Regions from separate parts of the Agrococcus jenensis genome, predicted to be linked through region 1. Evidence: predicted binding sites of a transcription regulator. Region 1 holds the regulator's gene; the other holds the start of a gene.
The links. Region 1 encodes LexA, which represses DNA repair genes until DNA is damaged. Its sites were predicted from a motif close to TCGAACANNTGTTCGA; they were not measured.
Positions count from the first base shown of each region.

Region 2: the regulator LexA is predicted to act here: its motif matches at 1,550-1,565, upstream of EDD26_RS00140 (HNH endonuclease signature motif containing protein).

Region 1 is NZ_RKHJ01000001.1:1,964,229-1,969,714, forward strand. Features, by position in the region: gene EDD26_RS09690 (class I SAM-dependent methyltransferase) at 1-582, opposite strand, end outside; gene hflX (GTPase HflX) at 604-2,142, shown strand; gene lexA (transcriptional repressor LexA) at 2,146-2,769, opposite strand; gene EDD26_RS09705 (hypothetical protein) at 2,991-3,353, shown strand; gene EDD26_RS09710 (histidinol-phosphate transaminase) at 3,403-4,482, shown strand; gene hisB (imidazoleglycerol-phosphate dehydratase HisB) at 4,492-5,091, shown strand; gene hisH (imidazole glycerol phosphate synthase subunit HisH) at 5,091-5,486, shown strand, end outside.
Region 2 is NZ_RKHJ01000001.1:31,653-37,138, reverse strand. Features, by position in the region: gene EDD26_RS00160 (ZIP family metal transporter) at 1-208, shown strand, start outside; gene EDD26_RS00155 (biopolymer transporter Tol) at 239-550, opposite strand; gene EDD26_RS00150 (Hsp20/alpha crystallin family protein) at 557-979, opposite strand; gene EDD26_RS00145 (SRPBCC family protein) at 1,070-1,522, shown strand; gene EDD26_RS00140 (HNH endonuclease signature motif containing protein) at 1,629-3,089, shown strand; gene EDD26_RS00135 (DEAD/DEAH box helicase) at 3,327-5,411, shown strand; gene EDD26_RS00130 (class I SAM-dependent methyltransferase) at 5,426-5,486, shown strand, end outside.

The sequences.
Region 1 (5,486 bases):
GTACGTCTTCCGGGAGTCGGCGCGCTCGACGTCGAAGCCCTCGAAGCGCTCCGCGAGCCACCGCAGCAGCGAGTCGGCGCCGAGGTGCTTCTGCACCACGAGCCACGCCGTGGCCCCGGGCGCCAGCCGCGGGATCCACCGCTCCAGCAGCGCGTGCAGCTCGGCCTTGCCGATGCGGATGGGCGGGTTCGACCAGATGACGTCGAACCGCACGTCCTCCGGCACGAGCTCGGGCGAGGCGGCCGTGATGTTCGATATGCTGAGCAGCTCGGCATTCCGCTCCACGAGCGAGAGCGCTCGGGCATTGACGTCGACCGCCCACACGCGGGCGGCGGGGGAGCGGAGCGCGAGCGTCGTGGCGATCGGCCCCCAGCCGCAGCCCAGGTCCAGCAGCTCGCCGGCCTCGGGGGGTGCGGGCACGGCATCCAACAGCACCGCGGTGCCGACGTCGAGGCGGTCTCCGGAGAAGACACCGGTGGCCGTGACCATCTCCCGCTCCTCGCCCGCGATGGGCACCCGGATGGTCCGGATGGACGAGGGCGCGGCGGGATCGGGTGAGAAGTAGTGGTCCGGCACGGACACGACAGTAGCGAAGGACGAAGCATGGCAGCACCGCAGGACAGCGGACCCACCGGTCCCGGGCGCGCGACGGAGCGCATCCTGGCCTGGGCGGCGTCGGAGGACGACGTGCTCGGCGAGCGCGCGCAAGCGCTGCAGGACGACGACACCGCGCTCGACGCGGGGTTCGGCGACGACGTCGACGGCGCGCAGCTCGAGCGCGCGGATCGCGCTGCGCTCCGACGGGTCGACGGGCTGCGCACCGAGCTCGAGGACGTCACCGAGGTCGAGTACCGCCAGCTCCGGCTCGAGAACGTCGTGCTCGTCGGCGTCTACTCGGGCGGCGCGAGCGGTGCGGAGGACGCCGAGAACTCGCTGCGCGAGCTCGCCGCGCTCGCCGAGACAGCCGGCGCTCGGGTGCTCGACGGCATGCTGCAGCGCCGCCCCAACCCCGACCCCGCGACCTACGTCGGCCGCGGCAAGGCGGAGGAGCTCGCCGCCATCGTCAAGGAGCTCGGCGCCGACACCGTGATCGCCGACAGCGAGCTCTCACCGAGCCAGCGCCGCGCGCTCGAGGACCAGGTGAAGGTCAAGGTGATCGACCGCACGGCGGTGATCCTCGACATCTTCAGCCAGCACGCCACGAGCCGCGAGGGCAAGGCGCAGGTCGAGCTCGCGCAGCTCGAGTACCTGCTGCCGCGACTGCGCGGCTGGGGCGAGTCGATGTCGCGCCAGGCTGGTGGCCAGGTCGGCGGCCAGGGCGCGGGCATGGGCTCGCGCGGACCGGGTGAGACGAAGATCGAGCTCGACCGCCGTCGCATCCACACCCGCATGGCGCGGCTGCGGAAGCAGATCAAGGGCTTCGGGCCCGCGCGGCAGGCGAAGCGCGCGAACCGCGACCGCTTCGAGGTGCCGGGCGTCGCGATCGTGGGCTACACCAACGCCGGCAAGTCGAGCCTGCTCAACCGCATCACCGGCGCGGGCGTGCTGGTCGAGAACGCGCTGTTCGCGACCCTCGACGCGACGGTGCGGCGCTCGACCACGCCCGACGGCCGCGAGTTCACGATCGCCGACACGGTCGGCTTCGTGCGCAACCTGCCGCACCAGCTCGTCGAGGCGTTCCGCTCGACGTTCGAGGAGGTGGCGGAGTCGGACGTCGTCGTGCACGTCGTCGACGCGAGCCACCCGGACCCGGCGGCGCAGATCGCGACCGTGCGCGACGTGCTGGGCGAGACGGGCGCGCGCTCGATCCCCGAGGTCGTCGTGTTCAACAAGGCCGACCTCATCAGCGACGACGAGCGGCTCGTGCTGCGCGGTCTGCAGCCGGACGGCGTCTTCGCCTCCGCGCGGACGGGCGAGGGCGTCGACGCGATCCTCGCGAGGATCGCCGAGCTGCTGCCGCGGCCCGAGGTCGCGGTGTCGCTGCTCGTGCCGTTCGACCGTGGCGACATCATCGCGATGCTCCACGACCGCTTCGAGGTGCTGCGCGAGGCCTACGAGGAGGCGGGCACGCGCGTCGACGCGAAGGTCACCGAGGCGGCGCTCGCGCAGCTGGCGGAGTTCCGGGTCGAGCCGGCCGCCTGACGCCTAGACGGCTCGCAGCACGGCGACGACGCGACCCAGCACGTCGGACTCGTCGCCGAGGATCGGCTCGAACGCCGAGTTGCGGGGCAGCAGCCACGTGTGGCCGTCGCGCTGCTTGAAGACCTTCACGGTGGCCTCGCCGTCGAGCATCGCGGCGACGATGTCGCCGTTGTCGGCCGTCTGCTGCTGTCGCACGACGACCCAGTCGCCGTCGCAGATCGCGGCGTCGATCATCGAGTCGCCGACGACCTTGAGCATGAAGAGGTCGCCGGTGCCGACGAGCTGCTTCGGCAGCGGGAAGACGTCCTCGACCTGCTGCTCCGCCGTGATCGGGATGCCGGCGGCGATGCGGCCGACGAGCGGCACGAACGTGGCCTGGTCGACGCTGCCGGCGGTCTCGTCGACCTCGTCGTCGACGAGCACCTCGATGGTGCGGGGGCGCGAGGGGTCGCGGCGGATCGCGCCGGCGAGCTCGAGCTGGCCGAGCTGGTGGGTGACGCTCGAGAGCGAGGAGAGCCCGACGGCGTCGCCGATCTCGCGGTAGCTGGGCGGGTAGCCGCGCTGGCGCACCGCTCGCTGGATCATCTGCAGGATCGCCTGCTGCTTGTCCGTCAGCTGCCTCGCCATGCCCGCCCGCTCTCGATGTCAGTAGCCCCTGCTTGACTCCTGGTGGTTCGAAAGCGTATCCGACAGGGTGCCCGGATCAAACGGATGTTCGAGCGTGTCGTGGAGATTCTCCGCGACAGGGCTTGACGCATCCGTGGAATCGAAGATAGGTTCGAAACAGAGATTCGCGGCCGGTGCTCCCGGCCGAGCACCGGCTGCGGATCCCACGAGAGGAGCAGGCCATGACTGCCATCGCCACCGCACGCATCACCGGCACGCCGACCGTCCGGGTGCGCATGACGCCGCGCGGTCGCCGCGCCCTCGCGCTGCTCGTCGCCGCCCCCGTCATCGTCGCGGGCACCCTTGCCGGTGCCGGCGTCCTGGGCGGCGCGCTCGCCGGCGCCGTCGCGTCGTCCTCCACCAGCACCGCCGAGTTCGAGCACATCACGGTGCTGCCGGGCCAGTCGCTCTGGCAGATCGCCGAGGCCGTCGCCCCCGAGGCCGACCCGCGCGACGTGATCGCCGAGATCGAGCTGCTCAACGGCATCGCCGGCGCGATCCAGCCCGGCGAGCAGCTGGCGATCCCCGCGCACTACTCGCGCTGAGCGCGGGGCCGCGCCCGGCGCGGCTCGCGCGCCGTCCTAGGCTGGTTCGGTGACGAGCCTCGACGACCTCCCCATCCGCGACGACCTGCGCGGGCTGACGCCGTACGGCGCCCCGCAGCTCGACGTGCCGGTGCGGCTCAACGTCAACGAGAACGCCTACCGCGTGCCGGAGGCGGTCGCGCTCGACATCGTGCAGGAGATCGCTCGCGCGCTCCCGGACGCGAACCGCTATCCGGACCGCGAGTTCGACGCGCTCCGCCGTGCCTTCGCCGACTACCTCGGGCACGGCCTCGAGCCCGCGCAGCTGTGGGCGGGCAACGGCTCGAACGAGGTGCTGCAGCACGTGCTGCAGGCCTTCGGCGGCCCCGGCCGCTCGCTGCTGTCGTTCACCCCCACGTACTCGATGTACCCGCTGCTCGCGCAGGGCGTCGGCATGCGGTGGGTGCCGGTGCCGCGCGCCGCCGACTTCACCATCAGCCCGGACGCCGTGCGCGCCGCGATCGCCGAGCACGACCCGGACGTCGTCTTCCTCTGCTCGCCCAACAACCCCACCGGCACGGCGATCGGCCTCGACGTCGTCGAGGCCGCCGCCGAGGCTGCGCGCGGCATCGTGCTCGTCGACGAGGCGTACGCCGAGTTCGCGCACGACCGCAGCCAGACCGCGCTCTCGCTGCTCGACCGGTACCCGCGCCTGCTGGTCTCCCGCACGATGAGCAAGGCGTTCGCGTTCGCCGGCATCCGCGTCGGCTACCTCGCCGCGCACCCCGCGGTCGTCGATGCGCTCCGGCTCGTCCGGCTCCCGTACCACCTGTCGGCGATCACGCAGGCTGCTGCGGTCGCCGCGCTCCGCCACAGCGACGAGATGCTGTCGCGCGTCGACGAGCTGCGCACCCAGCGGGACCGGATCGTCGACGAGCTGACGGCCATGGGCTTCGACCCCTACCCGTCCGACGCCAACTTCGTGCTCGTCGGCGGCGTCGCCGATCCGCAGGCGACGTTCCGCGCGCTGCTCGACCGCGGCATCCTCGTGCGCGACGTCGGCCTGCCGCACACGCTGCGCATCACCGCCGGCACGCGGGCCGAGACGAGCGCGCTGCTGGCCGCGATGGCCGAGCTCGGCGCGGAATAGGATCGACGCATGGCCCGCACTGCTTCCATCGAGCGCACGACGAGCGAGTCGAGCATCCGCCTCTCGCTCGACCTCGACGGCGACGGCACCTCGTCGATCTCGACGACCGTGCCGTTCTACGACCACATGCTGACGGCCTTCGCGAAGCACTCGCTCATCGACCTCACGGTCGAGGCGTCCGGCGACACCGACATCGACGCGCACCACACCGTCGAGGACACCGCGATCGCGCTCGGCCTCGCGCTCGCAGAGGCGCTCGGCGACAAGGCAGGGGTGCGGCGCTACGGCGACGCCACCGTGCCGCTCGACGAGGCCCTCGCGCGCGCCGTCGTCGACCTCTCCGGTCGCCCCTTCCTCGTGCACGGCGGCGAGCCGGCCGGCTTCGAGCTCCACCGCATCGGCGGCCACTTCACCGGCTCGCTCGTGCGGCACGTCTTCGAGGCGATCACCCTGAACGCCCGGATCACCGCGCACGTCGAGGTGCTCGCCGGCCGCGATCCCCACCACGTCGCGGAGGCCGAGTTCAAGGCCTTCGCGCGCGCGCTCCGGGTCGCGGTCGAGCGCGACCCCCGCGTCACCGGCGTGCCGTCGACCAAGGGCGCGCTCTGATGGCGGCGCGTCCCCGCGTCGCCCTGCTCGACTACGGGCTCGGCAACGTGCACTCCGCCGCGAAGGCGCTCGAGGCGGCCGGCGCCGACGTGACGCTCACCGCCGACCGCAGCGCGGTCATGGAGGCCGACGGCCTCGTCGTGCCGGGCGTCGGCTCGATGGCCGCGTGCATGGCCGGCATCCAGGCGATCCGCGGCGGCGAGCTCATCGGCCGACGCCTCGCGGGCTCTCGCCCGGTGCTCGGCATCTGCGTGGGCATGCAGGTGCTCTTCTCGAGCGGCGAGGAGGGCGGCAGCCCGACCGTCGGCCTCGACGAGTGGCCCGGCACGATCCGCCGGCTGCAGGCCGACATCCTGCCCCACATGGGCTGGGCGCAGGTCGACGCCCCCGACGAC
Region 2 (5,486 bases), 1.9 Mb from region 1:
CACGCTCGCGTCCGTCGGCGGCCGCGCGATCGCCGAGGTCGCGCCGCCCGCCCTCACGGGCGTCGTCGACGGCTTCGCCGCCGGTGCGCTGCTCGTCATGCTCGTCGACGCGATGGTCCCGGAGGCGCGCGCGAAAGCCCGCGACCTCGCGGGGCTCGCGACCGTCGTCGGCTTCGCCGTCGCCGCAGGTCTGTCGCTGCTGTCCTGAGCGACGGATCCGTCCGCGGCCGGCGGGCGATCAGCGCGTGGGCGGTGCCAGCTCGTCGAGGCTCCGCAGCCGGTCGCGGGCCCTGGCGGCGCGATCGGCCTCCGAGAGGTCCCACCAGGCGTCGCCGCGCTCGCCGAGCCCCTCCTTCGCGAGCTGCACGCGGTCGCGCGCGGCGTCGCGGTCGTCGTCGGTCTCGGCGAGGCGCACGGCCGACCGGGCGCGGCCGAGGTGCGAGCGCAGTCGCGCCGCGGCATCGGCGGGCAGCGACGGGTCCTCGGCGCGCCAGCGCCTGCCGTCGACGACGATCCAGCGGCCGTCGTCGGTGCGGGTGGTCTCGCGCATCCGCGCCTAGCGCCGCTCGATCGGGATGTGCCGGGGCTTCGCGGGCACCGGGTCGAGCGCGACGCGCACCGTCAGCATGCCGTCCTCGTACGACGCGGTGATGTCGTCGTCGCGCGAGCCGATCGGCAGCCGGATGGCCCGGGCGAGTGCGCCGTAGCGGAACTCCGACCGCTGCGCCTCCCGACGGTCGGGGTGGCGCTCGGCGTGGATCGTCAGCACCCCGTGCTCGACCTTGACGTCGATGTCGCGCGCGGGGTCGAGGCCGGGCAGCTCGGCGTGGATGACGAAGGCGCCGTCCTCGACGACCTCCTCGACGCGGATGCCCGGGAGCGGACCCTTGCCGTCCCAGCCGCCCAGCAGCGCGAAGGCGTCGAACCACTCGGTGAACGGCGGGAAGATCGGGTACTTGCGCGAAGCCTCAGCAGCCATGTCGAGCTCCCTCCGTGGGGTCCGTCCGTGCCCCATGTCTACTCCGCTTCGGAGGGCGACTCAATGCGTCCCGGATGCTTGGATGGCGGCATGAGCGATACCGACGAGTCCCGAGTCGTGCACGCGAGCCGCGTCATCGCGGCGCCTGCCGACGTCATCTTCGAGCACGTCGCCGACCCGGCGAAGCAGCCGGCGTGGGACGGCAACGACAATCTCGCCGAGGCCGCGGATGGGCAGCGCGTGAGGGGCACCGGCGACGTGTTCTCGATGACGCTCACGGGCGACGGCGCCGTGCGCGAGAACCACGTCGTGGAGTTCGAGGAGGGCAGGCGCATCGCGTGGATGCCCGCCGAGCAGGGCACGCCGCCGATCGGCCACCTGTGGCGCTGGGAGCTCGAGCCGGAGGGTGCCGGCACGAGGGTGACGCACACCTACGACTGGACCGAGCTGCACGACGAGCGACGACTCGGGCGCGCGCGCCGCACGCTGCCCGCCAACCTGCTCGCGTCGATCGATCGCCTCGCGGACCTGCTGGAAGGCTGATCGGGTTCTCCACAGGCTGTCGAGAGTTCGAACGCTTGTTCGACGCTCGTGGTAGCATGGACCCACCGAGCACCACCGACGGCGGTGGGCCGAGGCGGTGGTCCCCATGGCGGACACGGAGGTTCCGGTGGAGCAGCAGGCGCGGCAGGGCAGGTCGCCCGAGGCGGCCGCGCTGCGCGAGGCGCTCGACGGGCTGCAGCAGCACGTGCTCGCCGTCACCACCGCGTTCGAGGGGCTCGGCGATGCCCAGCGGTGGGATGCGCTCGCGGCGGTCGGCGAGCTCGTGCGGTGCGCCGACAGCGCCGCGGTGCGCATCGCCGGGCTGCTCCAGCAGGTCTCGCCCGCTGCCGACGCTCCCTCGCTCGCCCGCTCCTTCGGGTACCGCAGCACGAAGGACGCGCTGCGCCACGAGCTGGGCGTCACCGCCGGTCGCGCGACCGCGATCGTGCAGGTCGCCCTCGCGGCGACCCCTCGGCGCACGCCGACCGGCCTGCCGTTCGAGCCCCGCTTCCCGCACCTCGCCGACGCCTTCGTCGCCGGCGCGATCGGGCTCGACCAGGCACGCGTCATCGTCGACCGGCTCAGCGAGGCGGGCAGCCGCATCAGTGACGACGACCGGCTCGCTGCCGAGGCGTCGCTCGTCGCCGACGCGGTGGGTGAGGTCCCGGCCGGCGAGCGTGGCTACGACGACCCGGTGCCCGCCCCGCCCGAGCAGCTCGCGACGACGGCGAGGGCCTGGCTGCAGGCGTTCGACCCCGACGGCGCCGAGCCGCGCGAGGAGGAGCAGATCGCGCAGCGGTCGTTCACGCTCCGGCAGTGCGCCGACGGCATGTTCCGCGGCCATCTGGTGCTGCCGCCGGTCGAGGGTGCTGCCGTCCAGGCCGTGCTCGGTGCCTATGAGTCGCCGCGCACCCGGATCGAGATCGGCGGCTCGGCCTCTGTGGCCGACGATGACCGCACACCCGACCAGCGCCGGGCCGATGTGCTCGCCGAGCTCTTCGTCGCGCACGCGCGCTCGGGCGTCACGCCCCGCCCCGGCAAGGACGCACCGACCCTGCTCGTCGCCGTCACGCAGGCCGAGCTCGACGCCCACGCAGCTGGTCTGCCCGGCTTCTGCGAGATCGTCGAGACCGGCGAGGTCGTGCCGGTGCAGCTCGCGGCCCGCATCATCTGCGACGGCTTCGTGCAGGCGGCCCTCGTCGATGACGACGGGCACGTGCTGAAGCTCGGCCGACGCAAGCGGCTGTTCTCCACGCCGCAGCGCAAGGCGATCATGCTCCGCGACCGCCACTGCCAGGGCGAGGGGTGCGATGCGCCCGCATCGTGGAACAGCGTCCACCACGTGCGCGCATGGGTCGATGGCGGCGACACCGACATCGACAACGGGATCCTGCTGTGCACCCGCTGCCATACCGAGGTCCATGCGGGCCGGCAGGTGATCGAGCGCGTCGGCAGCCGCTGGCGGGTCACGCGCACGATCCTGCGGCCGGTGCGAAGGCCGTGGCGAGCCCGGCCTCGGGCGATCCTCAGGGCAGCCGCGCAGCGTACGCAGGTACCGACCGGGTAGGATGGCTCTGACGTCAGCCCGCTGATCGCCGTCCGTGCCGCATCGCGGCCCTCACGCGCACCGCAGCAGGCGTCACCGGCACGACGAGCCGCAGCCTCGAGCTCCGGCTCCCGTCGCAGCCTGAACACCGGGGCCCGTACCCGCGGCCCCGCCTCGAATGGAGGACATGTGGCCGACGCCGCAACCATCGATGTGTCCGAGACGGACGCATCCATCACGGATGCATCTCCTGCAGACGTGACCACCGAGGCGCCGTCGCGCGATCGCGACGCCCTCATCCCGCAGCTCGCCCGCGCCGTGCGCCAGGTCGAGGCGGGCGTCAAGCGAGGCAGCGCATCGCGCTCCACCCGCGTGAAGCTGCAGGTCGTGGCGATGCTCGCCCGCGAGGAGCGCGCACGCGTGCGCGCCGACAAGGCGCTCACCGACGCAGAGCGCGCGGAGGACCTCAAGCGCCTCGACGGCATCGCCGTGATCCTCGCCAAGGCCGCGAGCCGCGAGCCCACGCTGCTGCCGCTGCTCGGCGAGGGCGCGCCCATCACCGACGCCGTGCGCGAGCGCAAGCGCGAGATGCTCGAGGCCGCCGGCATGGAGCCGGAGCCCGAGACCTCGTCCGCCCCCGCGCCCGAGAGCACCGAGCCGCTCGCGCCGCAGGTGGTGCCCCCGTCGGTGCACCGCGTGCAGCTCGCGAACCCGTTCCTCGAGCCCGACCTCTCGCACGTCCGTCGCAAGCCCGAGCGCGACCGCCTCGCCGGCTTCGACCTGCTCTCGCCGCTCTACCTCTCGTTCGAGGTCGCGGCCGACGGCAAGCCCGCCTGCATGCCGCTGCCCGAGCCGAAGCAGCGCCTCGCACCCGGCGGCAAGGAGCTGATGCACCACCAGTCGCAGCTCGTGCAGGCCGCCCGCGACGGGCACCGCACCTTCCTGCTCGCCGACGAGCCCGGCCTCGGCAAGACCGCGCAGGCGCTCCTCGCCGCGCAGGCGGCCGACGCGTTCCCGCTGCTCGTGGTGGCGCCGAGCGTCGTGAAGATCAACTGGGCGCGCGAGACCGAGCGCTGGGCGCCCGGCCGCCGCGCCGCGGTGCTGCAGGGCGACGGCGACTCGCTCGACGCGTTCGCCGACGTCGTGATCGTGAACTTCGAGGTGCTCGACCGGCACATCGGCTGGCTCGAGCGCTTCGGGTTCCGCGGCATGGTCGTCGACGAGGCGCACTTCATCAAGAACATCCGCTCGAAGCGGTCGAAGCACGTGCTGCAGATCTCGGCGGCGCTGCGCGAGCGCGTCGGCAAACCGCTGCTCATGGCGCTCACCGGCACGCCGCTCATCAACGACATCGAGGACTTCGGCGCGATCTGGCGGTTCCTGGGCTGGATCGACCACAAGGAGCCGAACGCCGCGCTCACCGACCAGCTCGAGGACATCGGCCTCACCCCGATGGACCGGGGCTTCTACCCGGCGGCGCGCAGGGCCGTCATCGACATGGGCATCGTCCGTCGACGCAAGATCGACGTCGCCGCCGACATCCCCGCGCGCCGCATCGCCGACATCCCCGTCGAGCTCGACGAGGCGTCGGTGCGCTCCATCCGGACCGCCGAGCGCGTGCTCGTCGAGCGCATGCTCGCGCGCTACGACGCCGCGATGTCGCAGCGGTCGGCCGACGCGCGCGACGAGAGCCGCGTCGACGACGAGCTCGTGCGCCGCATCGCGCGCAGCGAGGTCGAGACGCAGGAGGGTGCCACCGGCGAGAACGTCTTCGCGCTCGCCCGTCGCATCGGCCGTGCGAAGGCCGCGCTCGCCGCCGACTACGCGGGGCAGCTCGCGCACTCGGTCGGCAAGGTCGTCTTCTTCGCGAAGCACATCGACGTCCTCGACGCGGCTGAGCAGTCGCTCGCGAAGGCCGGCATCAAGACGGTGTCGATCCGCGGCGACCAGACGCCCGCGCAGCGCCAGCGCGCGATCGACGCCTTCACCGAGGACGACTCGGTGCAGGTGATCGTCTGCTCGCTCATGGCCGCGGGCGTCGGCGTCAACCTGCAGGCCGCGGCCGACATGGTGCTCGCCGAGCTCTCGTGGACCGACGCCGAGCAGACGCAGGCGATCGACCGCATCCACCGCATCGGGCAGTCGATGCCCGTCACGGTGTGGCGCATCCTCGCTGCGCAGACGATCGACACGCGCATCGCCGAGCTGCTCGACGCGAAGGCCGGGCTCATCGGCCGCGCGATCGACGGCGCGGTGGGCGACGAGCCGACGAGCGGCGACCTGCGGCTCGAGGCGGTCGCGGGCATGCTGCGCGACGCGGTCGCCGCGCGCCTTCGCGGCTGAGGCAGCCCGATCGGATGGCGTCGGCGCCCGACCCGATCTTCGGCGACCCGCGGCTCGCCGCGGTCTACGACGCGC